Regions from separate parts of the Bacillus sp. 41-22 genome, predicted to be linked through region 1. Evidence: riboswitches for the same ligand, from Rfam matches in the RefSeq annotation. Region 1 holds a riboswitch; each other region holds the start of a gene.
The links. A riboswitch is a leader RNA that binds a small molecule or an ion and turns the genes downstream of it on or off. The one in region 1 is predicted to bind S-adenosylmethionine.
Positions count from the first base shown of each region.

Region 2: linked by a shared signal. The riboswitch ahead of mtnW (2,3-diketo-5-methylthiopentyl-1-phosphate enolase) and the one ahead of LCF45_RS07240 (YezD family protein) in region 1 are both predicted to bind S-adenosylmethionine.
Region 3: linked by a shared signal. The riboswitch ahead of LCF45_RS13140 (ECF-type riboflavin transporter substrate-binding protein) and the one ahead of LCF45_RS07240 (YezD family protein) in region 1 are both predicted to bind S-adenosylmethionine.

Region 1 covers NZ_CP084035.1:1,412,392-1,418,285, forward strand. Annotated here, with positions in the region: gene lysA (diaminopimelate decarboxylase) at 1-1,104, shown strand, start outside; SAM riboswitch class I at 1,222-1,330, shown strand; gene LCF45_RS07240 (YezD family protein) at 1,403-1,546, shown strand; gene LCF45_RS07245 (phosphoadenylyl-sulfate reductase) at 1,634-2,338, shown strand; gene sat (sulfate adenylyltransferase) at 2,378-3,514, shown strand; gene cysC (adenylyl-sulfate kinase) at 3,527-4,120, shown strand; gene LCF45_RS07260 (nitrite/sulfite reductase) at 4,132-5,754, shown strand; gene LCF45_RS07265 (DUF3906 family protein) at 5,766-5,894, shown strand, end outside.
Region 2 covers NZ_CP084035.1:3,915,178-3,921,071, reverse strand. Annotated here, with positions in the region: gene LCF45_RS19930 (DUF3909 family protein) at 1-2, shown strand, start outside; gene LCF45_RS19925 (hypothetical protein) at 114-389, opposite strand; gene LCF45_RS19920 (1,2-dihydroxy-3-keto-5-methylthiopentene dioxygenase) at 709-1,221, opposite strand; gene LCF45_RS19915 (methylthioribulose 1-phosphate dehydratase) at 1,199-1,837, opposite strand; gene LCF45_RS19910 (2-hydroxy-3-keto-5-methylthiopentenyl-1-phosphate phosphatase) at 1,834-2,493, opposite strand; gene mtnW (2,3-diketo-5-methylthiopentyl-1-phosphate enolase) at 2,490-3,734, opposite strand; SAM riboswitch class I at 3,799-3,904, opposite strand; gene LCF45_RS19900 (pyridoxal phosphate-dependent aminotransferase) at 3,957-5,147, opposite strand; gene LCF45_RS19895 (carbon-nitrogen family hydrolase) at 5,162-5,894, shown strand, end outside.
Region 3 covers NZ_CP084035.1:2,590,515-2,596,408, reverse strand. Annotated here, with positions in the region: gene LCF45_RS13150 (macrolide family glycosyltransferase) at 1-652, shown strand, start outside; gene LCF45_RS13145 (aspartate/glutamate racemase family protein) at 702-1,385, opposite strand; SAM riboswitch class I at 1,536-1,651, shown strand; gene LCF45_RS13140 (ECF-type riboflavin transporter substrate-binding protein) at 1,791-2,339, shown strand; gene LCF45_RS13135 (ABC transporter ATP-binding protein) at 2,350-4,050, shown strand; gene LCF45_RS13130 (energy-coupling factor transporter transmembrane component T family protein) at 4,043-4,843, shown strand; gene LCF45_RS13125 (YjcZ family sporulation protein) at 4,979-5,077, shown strand; gene LCF45_RS13120 (sensor histidine kinase) at 5,177-5,894, opposite strand, start outside.

The DNA of each region.
Region 1 (5,894 bases):
GAGATGTGCCGAGTAGCTCGTGAAGAGAATATGTCTTTAGATGTTGTTTCTGGAGGAGAATTATATACTGCGCTCCAAGCTGGTTTTCCGGCATCGCGTATTCATTTTCACGGAAATAATAAAACAGAAGAAGAAATGATTATGGCTCTTCAGGCGAATATCGGTTGTTTTGTAGTAGATAATTTCTTAGAATTAGAAATTTTACATGATTTAGCAATGCAACATGGGAAATTTGTGAACATATTAATCCGTGTAACGCCTGGAGTAGAGGCACATACACACGAATATATAACAACAGGTCAAGAGGATTCGAAATTTGGATTTGGTGTTTCAAATGGTCAAGCGATGCAAGCAATTGAGCTTGCCTTGCAAAAATCAAATTATAATGTGCTAGGAATTCACTCGCACATCGGATCACAAATATTTGAAACGGCTGGATTTGTTCGAGCAATTGAAGTACTCCGCCAATTTTTAGAAGAAGTGAGAGAGCGAACACATTATGTGATGAAAGTATTAAATGTGGGCGGAGGTTTCGGTATACGTTATACGGATTCAGATACACCGTTAACACTTGAAACGTATGTGCACGCTGTAACAAGTACGATAAGAGAACAATTTACATTATGTGAATATCCGCTTCCAGAAATATGGATTGAACCAGGTCGTAGTATTGTAGGTGATGCTGGAACAACACTTTATACAGTCGGAGCGGTGAAAGAGATTCCTGGCATTCGGAAATATGTTTCAGTCGATGGTGGAATGACAGATAATTTAAGACCAGCGCTATACGGAGCCCGTTATGAGGCGATGTTGGCGAATCGAGGGAATGATGAGAATGAGGAACTCGTTTCGATTGCTGGGAAATGCTGTGAAAGTGGAGATATGCTGATTTGGGATATTAACTTACCGCAAGTTGCTTCTTCTGATTTACTAGCAATTTCTTGCACGGGGGCATATGGGTACTCGATGGCGAATAATTATAATCGTATTCGTAGACCAGCTGTCGTCTTTGCAAAAGGCGGGACGTCACAAATTGTCGTAGAACGTGAAACATATGAAAATATCATTGGGAACGATCGCATACGTATTAAAGAGCTGGTGTGAATGAGAAAGAAGGAGTTGTCTAGTAAAGGCAGCTCCTTTTAAAAAAATAAAAATAATTAAATATATCGGAAAACTAGGATTGAAAAAAATCAGAATTGTGATAAAATACAAATACAAAGCTTATCAAGAGAAGCTGAGGGAACTGGCCCTACGAAGCTCGGCAACCTGCTTATAGAAAGCAAGGTGCTAAATCCAGCAAAATGGAATCCATTTTGAAAGATAAGGTAAAATATATTACCGAACAGTCTTTTCGAAATGGGAAAGATTTTTTTTATGAATAAAAAGGGGGGCTGTTTGCGTGAGCGTACGGGAGCATTTTGATGAAGTATCTGAGAAAATTCAAGCGATGCTTGCTGATATGAAATATGGTTCCATTACAATTGTTGTGCAAGATGGAAAAGTGATTCAATTAGAAAAAAGTGAAAAGGTTCGTTTAAAGTAAAAAGCGCTGACTAGAAAAACTAGAGGCGGTTTTAATCTATTTTTAATAGGTTAAAGCCGTCTTTTTGCTTTTACAGGGGGAAAAAACATGTTGACGTACGAAACGTGGAAAGAAAATAGTGTTTCATTTTCTGAAGAAGATGAAACGAAAGGCGCGCTATCAGTATTAAGTTGGGCTTATAACGAATATAAAGATGAAATTGTATATGCATGTAGCTTTGGGGTGGAGGGAATGGTTTTATTGCATCTTATAAACCAAGTAAATCCATCTGCTAAAGTTGTATTTTTGGATACAAATGTTCATTTTCAAGAAACATACGAATTAATTAAGAAGGTACGCGAGAAATTTCCTTCATTAAATATTATAGAAAAACAGCCAGAACTTACACTCGATGAACAAGCGAAGCTTCATGGAGAGAAGTTATGGGAAAGTAATCCGAATCTTTGCTGTAGTATTAGAAAAATTTTACCGTTAGAAAAATCATTAGCAGCGGAAAAAGCGTGGATATCAGGCTTAAGAAGGGAACAATCAGAAACGCGTAAGCATACACAGTTTATAAATCAAGATCGTCGTTTTCAATCTATTAAAGTTTGTCCACTCATTCATTGGACTTGGAAAGAAGTTTGGCGATATGTATATAAACATAGTTTGCCGTATAACCCATTGCATGATGTTGGCTATCCGAGTATTGGGTGTGAGAAATGTACATTACCTGTAGGTGATGGTGGCAACTCAAGAGATGGAAGATGGGCTGGGAAAATGAAGACGGAATGTGGCCTTCACTTTCAATGAGATAGATTTTGAAATAAAGCTAAGAAGGGATATAAGAAGATGAGTACAACAAATGAATTAGTAAACCGCATTGATGAAACATATGAAATATCGAACATTGTAAAGGAAATCGAGATAGACAAAATTGCACTTAGTGATTTAGAACTTTTGGCGACAGGAGGATATAGCCCTCTTACAGGATTTTTAGGGAAGAGAGATTATGATTCAGTAGTAGAAACGCTTCGTTTAGCAAATGGTAGCGTATGGAGTATACCAATTACATTGCCGGTAACAGAGGAAGTAGCAGAGGGACTGAAAGCTGGAGAGGAAGTAAAACTTGTTAACGATGGAAATGTATATGGTGTTATTCAAATAGAAGATATTTTTGTACCTGATAAAGAAAAAGAAGCGTTACTTGTATATAAAACGACGGATGAAGCTCATCCAGGAGTAAAGAAATTATATGAACGACCAAACGTTTACGTTGGAGGAGCTATTATTCTTACAAAACGTTTTGGGAATAATCCATTTCCTTCTTATCATTTAGATCCAATTGAAACGAGAGAAGAATTTAAAAAACGCGGTTGGAAAACAGTAGTTGGATTTCAAACGAGAAACCCAGTACATCGTGCCCATGAGTATATTCAAAAATCTGCCCTTGAAATTGTAGATGGTCTCTTTTTAAATCCGCTCGTTGGGGAAACGAAGTCAGATGATATTCCTGCTGATGTAAGGATGGAAAGCTATGAAGTATTACTTCAAAACTATTATCCGAAAGATCGTGTCTTTTTAGGTGTATTTCCTGCAGCAATGCGTTATGCAGGACCAAGGGAAGCGATATTTCATGCACTAGTAAGAAAGAACTTTGGTTGTACCCACTTTATTGTAGGGCGTGATCATGCTGGGGTAGGGGACTATTACGGAACATATGAAGCGCAGGAAATCTTTACGAATTTTACAGTAGAAGAGTTAGGGATTACGCCGTTATTTTTTGAACATAGTTTTTACTGCACGAAATGTGAAGCAATGGCTTCAACGAAAACATGTCCGCATGGAAAAGAAGACCGTGTCATCTTATCGGGTACGAAAGTACGAGAAATGTTAAGGAATGGTGAGATTCCGCCAAGTACATTTAGTCGTAAAGAAGTAGTGGAAGTGCTAATTAAAGGTTTGAAAAAAGAAGTAGTAACAGAATAGGGAGAGAATAAGATGGATACGAATATTACTTGGCATACAGCTTCTGTTTCAAAAGATGAGAGAAGAGTGAAGAATGGGCATCACAGTTTTGTAGTTTGGTTTACTGGTTTATCAGCTTCGGGTAAATCTACAGTAGCGAATGCGGTTGCTCGTAAACTATTTGAAAAGAATATAGGAAATTATGTGCTAGATGGGGATAATATTCGGCACGGTTTAAATAAAGACTTAGGTTTTTCTGAAAGTGATCGTATGGAAAATATAAGACGTATTGGCGAAGTGGCGAAGCTATTTGTAGATCAAGGTACTGTTGTTCTTACAGCGTTCATTTCACCATTTCAAGTAGATCGAAAACAAGTTAGGGATTTATTAGCGGCAGATGAGTTTATAGAAGTGTTTGTAAAATGTCCAATTGAAGAGTGTGAAAAACGTGATCCAAAAGGGTTATACAAAAAAGCGAGACAAGGTGATATTAAAGAGTTTACTGGTGTTGATTCACCGTATGAGGAACCAAAACAAGCAGAATTAATTGTAGAAACGCACAAGTATTCTATTGAAGAATGTGCAGAACAAATCGTGAAATACTTACAAGAGCGTAGTTTTATATAGGGGGATAAAAGATGAGTTATGAAAAAGTGTGGGCTAATAATGAAAAATTGAATCCGTCCGAGAAAAAGAAATTAGAAAAAGATGGATTAGAAATCTTTAATGATATTCCTTACTATGCGGAGAATGGATTTGAATCTATTCCGAAAGAAGAGTGGGACGCTTTTAAATGGGCAGGATTGTATTTGCAAAGGCCAAAAGAAGCGGGCTATTTTATGATGCGTGTCAACATTCCTTCTGGAATTATTACAAATGCGCAGGCAGAGGTGCTGGCTTCCATTGCTGAAGATTATGGGCGTGATGTGTTAGATATTACGACAAGACAGGCGATTCAGTTTCATTGGTTAGAAATTGGGCAAATTCCGGATATTTTTAAGAGGTTAGTTAGAGTTGGTTTATCTTCAGCGGGGGCATGCGGTGATATTACGCGTAATATCACAGGAAATCCACTTGCTGGAATTGATGCGAATGAACTATTTGATACAACATCGATTGTTAAAGAAATATACGATTACTTCCAACATAATGAAGAGTTTTCTAATCTACCACGTAAATTCAAAATGTCTATTAGTTCTAACATTTATAATTCAGCAAATGCAGAGATTAACTGTGTGGCGTTTACACCTGCTACGAAAGAAATAAATGGTGAGGAAAAGGTTGGGTTTCATATAAAAATAGGCGGAGGATTATCAGCTCGTCCGTACTTAGCGGAAGAATTAGATGTATTCGTTTTACCAGAAGAAGTGAAGGCAGTGTCGATTGCAATTGCTACTATATTCCGTGATTTTGGATATCGTGAAAAACGCCACTTAGCACGTTTGAAATTTCTTGTCGCTGACTGGGGCGCTGAGAAATTTAAAGAGAAACTAGTAGAATACACAGGCCCATTGCAAAGTAAAGGGGAAAGTGCTCTCAAAGGCTGGAATGCAGGATACTTTTATGGCGTTCAAGATCAAAAACAAGCAGGATTAAAGTATGTCGGCTTTAATGTACCAGTAGGGCGTTTACACGCAGAGGAAATGTTTGAGATTGCAAGAATTGCAAAGAAATATGGAAACGGGCAAATTCGAACTTGTAACTCTCAAAACTTCATTATTCCGAATGTTCCGCCAGAAAATGTTGCAGGATTATTAAGTGAACCGTTGTTTGAAGCAATTTCAGCAAATCCGAAATCGTTTATCGGTCATGCGGTTTCATGTACTGGCATTGAGTATTGCAATCTTGCGTTAGTAGAAACGAAAGAAAGATTACGCAAAATCGCAGAGTACTTAGATACACAAATTGCACTCGATGTTCCAGTTCGAATTCATATGGTAGGATGCCCGAACTCATGTGGTCAACGTCAAATTGCTGATATTGGTTTGCAAGGGATAAAACTGAAAACGAAGGAAAAGGGAATCGTTGAGGCGTTTGAAATATATGTGGGCGGAACACTATTAGACGGAGGAGCATATAACGAAAAGTTAAAAGGGAAAATAGATGGAGAAGATTTGCCGGATGTTCTCGTGTCCTTTTTAAGTTATTTCCAAAAGAATAAATTACTAGCCGAAACGTTTTATGATTTCGTAGGACGTGTTGGAGTGGAAGAATTACAAATTGTACTAAATCGTGTATTAGAAGAAGTAATAGCATCTTAGGAGGGGGCAATATGGACTTATATCGATTTGAAGCTGTATTAGTAAATAGTATTGTTCCAATTGTTGTCGTTGCTCAGAGTGAAGAACAGGCATTTAAGCTTGCGGAAATTGAGCTTGAAAAACATTTTTTACCGTTACCA
Region 2 (5,894 bases), 2.5 Mb from region 1:
AAAAAGTCCTCATTTGAGGACTTTTTATTTATTTAGGCAGGCATAATATTTAAGTTGGATAATTTATCCCGCTATTTGTGGGCAGTAAAACTCCCACTGATTAAAGTTTCACTTTATAGGCTGGAAGCGCGGCGGCATCGTTCAATTGGGAATGGAATAACTTGGGCAATGTGATTAGGGCCGAGCTGTTTCGCGCGAGCATGGCGTAGTATATAAAATGCGCACAGAATAGAAACAGGAATAGCACCATATAAACCGAAAAATAAAGCGCTTACACATGATGCAACAAAACCTAAAACACCAACTTCTAATTCTTCCATAATAGCTCCTAAAATGACAGGAATAGCTCCGCATGTAACTCCTAGTATAAGTGCGATAAGTAAACTCATGATTATCCCCCTCTGTTTGCAATATTCTTTTCCTTCTTATTAGTTGTAGTATATCATACGTAAAACAGAATTTTCAGAAAAATTTCAAAAAAAGTTCAATAAATGTTCAAAAAAAATTCCGAAATATACTTGATAAAGTGGAATTGTGATTCGAGATATTTGATTTAAACAAACGAAAGGGAAAAATCATTTTAGTAAATAAAAAATCAGGCTTACTTCAATGTTATGAAATAAGCCTGGTCCATAGGAGGATGTATATATGTAGAGTGAATAAAAGGTTGGAAAAGGGGTTCCAAGTTCTTTTATTCAACTAGCTACCTTAATAAATTGGAACCCAACCTTCTGTTGTAACAAAAATACGAATAGCTACAACTTGGCGATCATCTTGTAAGGTGAAATAGTGTCTTGCATTTTCAGGCACAGATATAAGATCACCAGGCTCGAGTTCAACGTCAAAGAATCGACCATCTTTTCCTTCAATAGCGAAGATGCCATGACCGCTGACAATAAAGCGAACTTCATCGTCAGTATGATGGTGTTCTTTTTGGAAATTAATTAATAACTCGTCAAGGTTAGGTGTGCTATTTGAAAGTGAAATCACATCATATGCTTTATAACCTCTGCGCTCTGAAACATCAGCAATTTCTTTTGAAAACAACGTTAATATTTCAGCTTTGTTTTCATCTGTTAAGGAGTAATTTTCTTTTAAATGAGTAGGAAGTTTAGAAATATTCCATTTCTCATATAAAACATCTTCTCCTTGTAGAAAGTTTGATACTGCTACTTCATTTTCAATACGAGTATTTTCCTCATGAATACGAATTTGCGCCATTAGAAACGCCTCCTTGAATTGATAATAATTTTATATGAAATTGGAATAAAAACTCATAAGCTTCTAATCTTTTTTTTGCATCAAAGCTATCACGGCCCCATACGGTAATGCCATGGTTTCGAATTAATACTGCTCCTGAATCTCCTTGTATATGCTTTCGGAATTTCTCTCCAAGCGTCGGGATATGAGCATCATTTTCGATAATAGGAATGTTAATCGTTGCACCTTCTTCCCAAATATCAAGAGCTTTAATAATCTCTTGATTTTGAAGGGTGACTGCATCACTATACAAATTTGTGATGACATTGTTATCAGTTGTATGAACATGAAGTACGCACCCGGCGTTCGTATTGTTATAAATATGTGTATGCAATATTGTTTCTGCCGAAGGGCGTAACTCAGTTTCTAAAACGGGAACTCCTTGATGATTTACTAATAAAAAATCATCTGGAGTGGTTTTGGTTTTATCTTTGCCACTTGCTGTAATAAGAAAAGTAAGGGGATCATGACTGACTTTTATAGAAATATTTCCACTCGTTGCTGGAAACCAATTCCGAGTTGTTAATTCTTTTTTAATTTCACTTAAGTCATACCATTGACGAAAAAGTTGTTTCATAATTTCACCTCCAACAAATGTTTTAGTTCAGCTAGAACATCGTGAAATGTTTCAAACGGTGTATAAGCAATACGATTTTCTTCACACTTTGTAATAAGGAAGTCACGGGCGAATACTTTATCTGCTTGTTTTGTTGCTTGTAAATCAGTAATAGAATCTCCAATCACAATATGAAAATCATCTTTAGAGCTTAGTTTACGAATTAATGATGATTTACAGAGACCACAACTATGCTGACATTGCTCGTCACAAGGGTGCGGCCATTTCACTTCAACAAATTCTCCTGAAAAGTCAGTTGCATTACAATAAATTTGTTCTTTAGGGATTATTTCTTGTAAGAGTGGATAGACGAAGAAATCCATTCCACCTGATATAACGTAAAAGGAAATGTTATTTTCATTAATGAATTGTATGAATTCATGAAAACCTGTACGGATTTCAGCAGTTTCTTGTAAAAACTGAATAATATCATCGTGTAGATTAATAGGTATTAATCGAAATAATTGAGAAACACCTTCTTGAATAGAAAGTTCTTGCGATAAAATTTTTTGCTTTATTTCCTCTGCTTCTGGTGGTGCGAATTTTTCCATAATGGACATGATATTATCGTTATTTGTAATCGTACCATCGAAATCACAAAATACTTGAATACTCATAATTTCACCTCATGAGAAGGATTTCCCCATATTTGTAGTGCGCTATGCAAATTTATTTCATCCACTTCATGGAGTGGTTTACCTTGTAAAGTAGCTTCAATTGCAGCACGGAAAGCTTTGCCACCACCTTGAGCTCCATTTGGATGCCCATGAATCCCGCCGCCGGCATTAATAACAACATCCTTACCAAAATCTCGTAAAATAAAGGGAACGAAACCAGGATGAATTCCAGCAGATGGAACAGAAAAACTTTTCTTGAAATAGTGGTCTTCCTCAGTTAATGCTTCTGTAATGAGAAGAGCTTCCTCTTTTTCTAATGCAACGTTGCCGTATGGTGATGGGAATAAAGAGAAATCAGCACCAGCGTAACGTAGTAATTTTCCAAGTAGTAATGGAGAAGAGAAACCGTATAGTTTCGATGATGAATATGCGCCACTTACAGCAGGGTGTGCCATAATAGGAATTGGAATTTCATCGTCTTCTACAAGTGCTTGCAGTACATCTAATCCATAAGAAAATACATTAAATAAAAGAATGTCTGCTCCAGCTATCACCGCACGTTTCGCGTTTTCTTTTAAATCATAAGTTCGACCTGTTAAGTTTACTGCGTATAAAGTTTTATGCCCGTAAGTTTCGTATACAGATTGTAAAACTTCTTTCCCAGATTCAATTCTTTTTATAAGTGGTGTTAATGAGTTTTCGAATAAAATTTCATCATCTTTTACAATATCTACGCCTCCAATTGCCTGATCGCGTAGTTGAGTTTTTAAATATCCAATATTCCGTCCTATCATCCCTTTGAAAATACTCATTAGAAGAGGTCGATCTTGAACTTGTAAAAGGTTTCGGATGCCTTCAATTCCAAATTTTGGTCCAGGGAACTGTTTCTTTAATTCGTCTGAGAATGTTAAATCAATTAGTTTAATTTCTCCATCTAACGAAAGTTTTCCAAATGTTGTTGTCAAAATGGCTGGTAAGTCAGGGCTAAAGTTCAGCGATGGATAATGAATTTTAATGAGTCCACGTGATACTTTTTTGCCGAGGTAAGAGTTAATATGTTCTTGTTCGTCTAACGCTTCAATATGAATGACATTACCTTTATGTTGTTTTAATTGTTCTTGTAATAAGTGTGGTAAATGAGTCCATGAACCAATTGTTAAACCGATTGCAATTTGTTCTGCTTTCTTTTCTAAGTTGTGAGAATCATCGTGGATTAAATATGTCGCTATAATTCCGCTCATTGTTATACCCTCCTAGTTAAATAAAAAAACCTCTCAGCTAAGGAGAGGTTTTTTTACAACCAGCTCCTTATCTGTCAGCGTAACGCTGCGAGAATTAGCACCGTGTCTACAATTGTAGATCGGTTGCCGGGTTTCGTCGGGCTCGTCCCTCCACCTGCTCTTGATAAGAAGTATTTAGAAATGTTTTAATTTTTAAGATAACTGAATTTTGTCAGATATTTTTTATGTTGTCAATGACTTTTTGAAAAAATTTAATTTATCAATTCGATTAATTGCTTCTCGTAATCTATCTTCTGTATGCAAGAGACCAACACGGACATACCCTTCGCCGTGCTCACCAAATCCAACACCAGGAGCAACTGCAACGTGTGCTTTTTCTAGTAAAATGTCAGAAAATTGCTCAGATGTATATCCTTTTGGAACAGGAAGCCATGCAAAGAATGATCCTGTTGGAATGTTTACTTTCCAACCAATTGAGTGACAAGCTGAAATAAGAGCATTTCTCCGAGATTCATAACTATTAACAAGATCTACCACACAAGACTGCGAGCCTAATAGTGCTTCGCGGGCAGCATCTTGAACTGCACCAAAAATACTAACATACATATGATCTTGCAATAGGTTAATAGTTTCGATGACACTTTCATTTCCTACTGCAAAAGCAATACGCCATCCAGCCATATTGAAAGTTTTCGATAAAGTGTAAATCTCAATACCTGTATCTTTAGCGCCGTCTGCTTGCAAGAAACTAACAGGCTTTTGACCATCGAATCCGATAGCACCGTAAGCAAAATCGTGAACAACTAATATATTATGTTTATTAGCAAAATGAATGGTTGCATCAAAAAAATCTTTTGATGCAGTAGCGCCGGTAGGGTTATTTGGATAGTTTAAAAACATTAACTTTGCTCGCTCCGCAACAGAGTCATCAATTTTTGTATAATCCGGTAAAAAATTATTTTCTGCAATAAGCGGCATTGTTTCAAATTGTGCTTTTGCTAAAGCAACTCCTGATAAATAATCTGGATAGCCTGGATCTGGAACGAGAATAGTATCACCAGGGTTTGTAAAACAAACTGGTAATTCTACTAATCCAGCCTTTCCGCCAAACAAAATAGCAACTTCAGTTTTTGGATTTACTACTACATCATATTCACGTTGATAGAATGTTGCCACGGCTTCTTTTAAGCTTTCGTGTCCGCGAAATGGCGGATATTTATGATGAATGGTCTTTTCAGCAGCATCTTGTAAAGCTTTAACGATATGCTGCGGTGTTGGTTGATCTGGATTACCTTGACCTAGATTAATAACATCGTGACCAGCTGCAACGACTTTGTTAACTTTTGCAACAAGTGAAGCGAAAAATTGTGTTGGCAATGATGTTACTATCTCAGAAGGTTGAAATAATTTCATACTTTCCACCTCTTTTGAAAGTTGTTACAATTCTAGTGACAAATGATATAATCTTTCCAGTATTTTGTAAAGAAAAAAATGAGAATGGGGCTGAAAAAATGAAAGTCGCATGTATTCAAATGGATATTGTCTTTGGAGATGTAGAAAAAAATATTGAGAACGCTAAAAAAAAAATAAGTGAAGCGATGAAAGAAAGACCAGATGTTATCGTCTTACCAGAACTCTGGACAACAGGATATGATTTAACGAGACTTTCTGAAATTGCAGATACGGATGGATTAGAAACGAAAGAAAAGTTGAAAGAATGGTCGAAGCAATATGGTGTACATATTGTTGGTGGTTCCATAGCAAAGCAAACAGAGCAAGGGGTTACAAATACAATGTATGTTGTAAACAATGAAGGGAATCTAGTCAATGAATATAGTAAAGTACATTTATTTCAGCTGATGGATGAACATAAATATTTAGTTGCTGGTAATGAGACAGGTGAATTTAAGTTAGATGATGTAGAGTGTGCTGGTACAATTTGTTATGATATTCGTTTTCCAGAGTGGATGCGCGTTCATACTGCTAAAGGTGCAAAAGTTTTATTTGTTGTAGCAGAATGGCCATTAGTACGTTTAGCACATTGGCGTTTGCTTTTACAGGCGAGAGCAGTTGAAAATCAGTGTTATGTTGTTGCGTGCAATAGAGCAGGAAAGGATCCGAATAATGAGTTTGCAGGTCATTCTCTAATTGTGGATCCTT
Region 3 (5,894 bases), 1.2 Mb from region 1:
TAATAAGGGAGATATTAGTCTCGTGTATACAAGTCGTTATTTTCAACCTAATAGCGATTCGTTCGGAGAAAACAATGTTTTTATTGGACCGAGTATTATAAAGCGCAAAACAAATGTAAAGTTTCCACTTGAATTGCTTTCAAAAAAGAAAGTTATTTATATTTCAATGGGAACACTTCTCGAAGGGCTCGAACCATTTTTTAATACTTGTATTGATGCTTTTTCAAATTTCGAAGGGATTGTAGTAATGGCGATTGGTGATAGAAATGATATTTCAAAAATTAAGCAAGCGCCAGACAACTTTATTATAACCCCTTACGTACCTCAATCAGAAATATTAAGTGAAGCAGATGTTTTTATTACACATGGTGGAATGAATAGTGTGCACGATGCAATCCATTATAATGTCCCATTTGTGATAATACCGCATGATAAAGATCAACCTATGATAGCGCAAAGATTAACTGAGCTTGAGGCAGCACATAGATTATTGAAAGAGCATGTTAATGTGCAAACTTTAAAAAAGGCGGTAACAGACGTTCTTTCAAATGAAAAGTATAAACATGGCATTCGAAAACTGAATGAAAGTTTTTTAGAGTGTGGTGGTTCCAAAAGAGCCATTGCAGTTATTGATGCTCTTTTAAATAAATAGTTCGGATAATATAAAAGCATAGAGGCTCTACCTGTATGCTTTTATATTATTATCCAGCAAATTGTACAGCAGTATTCGCATGTAAATAAGCAGTATCAAAAACAGGAACAGATAGATCATTTTGGGAAATGAGCAAAGGAATTTCCGTACAGCCAAGTAGAATTCCTTCAGCCCCATTATTAATTAATGAATTGGTAATTTGTATTAGTTTTTCTTTTGATGTTTCTGAAATAATTCCTCTACTTAATTCATTTAATATGACGTGATGGATAAAAGTTCTTTCTTCGTCATTTGGGATAATTGTCTCAATGTTATATTTTGCTAGTCGTGATGTATAAAAATCTTCTTCCATTGTTTGTTTCGTTCCTAATAATCCGATCCGTTTTATATTCTGTTCTACCATTTCTTTAGCACTTACATCACCGATATGAAGAAGTGGGATTGATATTGCTTGTTCTACTTCCTCAGCAAATAGATGTACAGTATTAGAACACATTAGTAAACATTCAGCTCCAGAGTGTTCTACTTTTTTTGCTACTGCGACTAATTCATTTTTCACTTCTTCATATTGATGATTTTGTAATAATGTAGTTACTTCACCAAAGTCCATACTATATAAAACAAGCTTCGCATTTTGATCATATTGAGAGAGAGTTAGTGTATTAATATGTTTATAATATAACGATGTTGATTCCCAACTTAGTCCGCCAATTAAGCCAATTACTTTCATCATGCATTCCTCCCGTAACAATTTTGAATTTATTATTTCATAATTCCGATAAGAATACAATGATTTAGTTGAACTATTTATCGAAAAATAAAAATAGTAAGAAAAGTATTGAAATTATTTATTGTTAGTGCCATAATACAGATTACAAATACATACTTATCCAGAGAGGTAGAGGGAACGGCCCTATGAAACCTCAGCAACCCCTATGTAATTACATAGGAAGGTGCTAATTCCGCAGAGGACACTATGTGTCTTTTGAAAGATAAGGGGATTCTTGTACGTGAAAGAAAATGACCTCTTATTAAAGAGGTCATTTTTTGTTGTATAGAAAGGAAGTGTCGATGCATAATTCATTTTCAAAATAAATATAGAGTATTAAAAGTTGAATAATACGAGAGGGGAATTGTAATGAATAAATTAACGACAAAGCTAGTAGTAGCTATTGGAATTGGAGCAGCTTTATACGGGGTATTAGGGCTTTGGGGATTTTCTATCGCACCGAATACATTTATTAAACCCGCATTGGCTATTTTAACAGTTTTTGGAGCGTTATTTGGCCCGGTAGCAGGGCTTTTAATAGGACTCATCGGTCATACCGTTACAGATACGATCGCTGGTTGGGGTATTTGGTGGGGATGGGTTATTAGTTCAGGTATTATTGGTTTTGCAATGGGACTCATACAAAAAAGATTTGGTTTTAGTGTAAAACATGGAACGTATAATAACCGTGATATTTCTTATTTTGCAATTGCAGGGTTAATTGGTATTGTCATAGCTATTATATTTGCTGGAGCATTCGATATTATTGTGATGGGAGAACCGTTTGACAAAATAGTTATACAAGTACTAGGCGCAACAATCGCAGACGTTATCGTATTTTTAGTTCTTGGCTTACCAATCACGATCGGCTTAGCGAAATCAAATAAGAAACATACACATTTAAAAATTGAAAAGTAGGGATGAATACATGCAACCAATTATTTCTTTTGAACAATTTACCTTTCAATATAGGCATGCTACGCAGCCTACTTTGAAAGATATTACATTTCAAATATATCCTGGGGAAAAGGTACTTATCGCTGGACGAAGTGGTTCAGGTAAGTCAACATTAGCTCATTGTATAAATGGGCTAATCCCATTTTCTTACGAAGGGATAAGTACCGGTAACATTTTAATAGCTGGAAAGGATCCGAGAAAAGGTAGTGTTTTTGAACAGAGTAAACACGTAGGGACAATATTACAAGATCAAGATGCACAATTTATAGGCCTTACTGTCGAAGAGGATGTAGCATTTGCATTAGAAAACGATTGTGTAAATCAAATAGAAATGAGAAAGATTGTTACGGATTCTTTAAAAAAGGTAAGCATGCAGGACTTTCATACACAAAGTCCGCATGAATTATCAGGAGGTCAAAAACAGACAGTCTCTCTTGCAGGTCTGCTAACGACGAATGCAGATATATTATTATTTGATGAACCGTTAGCTAATTTGGATCCTGCATGTAGTTTGAATACAATAGAACTCATTAAAAATATACATGAGAAATATAATAAAACAATTGTAATTATTGAACATCGAATAGAAGAAATTTTAAACCTTGATTTAGATAAAATTATTTTAATAGATGAGGGAGAAGTTATTGCCGTTGGTTCACCGGATAGTATTTTAAATTCTGATATATTACCAAATATCGGACTAAGAGAACCTATTTATATAGAGGCGCTAAAGAAATTAAATTTTGATAGTAATAATGTTAAGGTATTTCCAATTGAAAATCTTCGTAATGCAGGCGTTCATAGCCTATTAAAGAACTGGATGCATAAGCAAGTTTCATCAAAAAACAAATATATTAAAAAAGTTTTATGCAAGATAGAAAATTTATCATTTACGTACAATAACAAACATACAGCCTTAGAAGATATCAACCTTTCAATAGGAGAGGGAGAAATAATAGCCTTATTGGGTCATAATGGAGCAGGGAAATCGACATTAGCTCATACTCTTATAGGAATAAATAAAACAAAGAATGGGAGAATAACATTCGATGGAGAAAATATAAATTGTTGGTCTATTCGTAAACGCGGGGAAGTTATTTCTTACGTTATGCAAAACCCAAATCAAATGATTACACAGCCTACTGTTTTAGAAGAGGTTTCATATTCATTACAATTAAAAAAGGTTTCTAAAGATGAGATTGAGACAAGAGTCGAAAAAGCTTTAAGAATTTGTGGATTATATCCATTTCGTAACTGGCCAATTCAGGCATTAAGCTATGGACAAAAAAAGAGGCTTACTATTGCATCTGTACTTATAACAAACCCAAAACTTATTGTATTAGATGAGCCGACAGCTGGACAAGATTATTACCATTACAAACAGTTTATGTCGTTTATTAGAAAACTGGCTGAAAGGGGCATATCCTTTATTATTATCACACACGATATGAATCTTGCTTTAGAATATGCAGATCGAGCGGTAGTTCTGCATGAAGGGAAAATTATTGCGGACAATACTGTATCTGCTGTTTTAGGGGATCAAGGAACGTTACAAAGAGCTAATCTACGGGAGATTTCATTAATAAAACTAGCTAAATTAAGCGGAATTCCAACTCCAGAAACATTTGTGAAACTTTATATTGAAGCTAATAGGAGGGAGGAATATGCATAATACGTATTTTTATCGTATGGATGGTGCAATTAAATTATCTTTATTTATATTTTGTATGACACTTACTTTTTTATTTTTTGATTTTCGTATATTGCTAATTTTATTTATTGTTGGATGTATCGGCCTTTTAATTGCAAAAATTCAATTGCGTAAAATTATAGTTATTTTCAGCGTTATATTTACATTTAGTTTATTAAATTCCGTTATGATTCTTTTCATTACGCCCACCCATGGATCGGAATTAACGGGATCGTATACCTCTTTTTTTTATATAGGTTATGCAACAATTACATATGAAACTTTATTTTATGCAGCTACACTTTCATTGAAATATTTTACGTTATTACCATTTACACTTCTTTTTATTTATACAACTCATCCAAGTGAATTTGTGAGCAGCTTAAATAAATTTGCTGTTCCTTATAAAATTACATATGCAATAAATATTGCACTACGTTATATACCAAGCATTCAATCTGAATATATAATCATTAGACACGCACAGGAAGCAAGAGGCGTACCTTTTGAAAAAGGAGAAGCGAGCTTGTGGATTCGTATGAAAAACCGTGTTTTAATTTTTTGGCCACTTATTATTCATTCATTAGAAAGGATTGATACTGTTTCAAATGCAATGGATTTAAGAGGTTTTGGAAAAAAGGATAAACGAACGTGGTACTATGCAAAAGACGCACAAAAGGAGGATTACATCACACTTTTTGTTGGTATTATCATTTTGATTATTGCAGTTTACTTAAAGCTGAATGTATTCCAAAGTTTCTGGTACCCATTTTAAAGCACTCTCAATAGAGTGCTTTTACTAATTTTTATGAAGACATGCTCAAAAAAAGGAGATACACATACTGTATAATACGAACCAGTTAAAATGATCAACTACCTATTAGTTTTCAAACCAAAAGGAGGAGAAAATATGAGTTTCGGTGGTTCTTGTGGTTTTGGTGGAGGTTTCGCTTTATTAGTTGTGTTATTTATTTTATTAATTATTGTTGGATGTAGCTGTTGGAGCTAAGGGTACTAATTTCTAATTAGTCTCTTCTAAATGTAAACTAAAAAAACATAGCAGATACTTTTTGTATCGAAATAAAAAAGGAGCCATTATGCTCCTTTTTTATTTATTATGCAACGTGCTCTCATTATTATATTTTGGGAATGTAATAGTTAAAGTAGTTCCTTTATTAACGATACTTCGGATTTTTAAACTGCCTCGCATCGTTTCAATAATTTTAACAGCAACCATCGTTCCTAAACCCGTACCTTTCGTTTTTGTACTAAAATATGGTTCGCCAAATCGATTAATTTGCTCTTGCGACATTCCAATTCCACTATCTTGAATCCGTATTATAACTTTATTATTACTAACAGATGCAGAAATAATAAGATCACCGCCACATGGCATTGCTTCTATACTGTTTTTTATTAAATTTAAAAAACATTGATGGAAGTGCTGTGTATTACCAATAATTGTTCCCTCTGAGAACTCTTTTGTAATATTAATATTATTCATGTTACAAAAAGGTAACATCATATTAATAACTCGATTTAACTCGTGCTCCACTGAAATATGATCTAGTTTTTCTGAAGCCGGTTTGGCAAAAGTTAAGTAATCATCAATAATTGCTTGTGCACGATTTAACTCTTCAAGAATATGTTCAATATACTCATCTTTGGATTGTTGAGTTATATTGGGTGTTTTTAAAAGTTGTGTAAATCCTTTTACAACAGTCAATGGATTCCTTACTTCATGTGAAATACTTGCAGCGAGTTGGCTGACAATCTCCATTTTTTCGACTTTTATTAATTTTGATCGCATAAATATTGCATCTTTT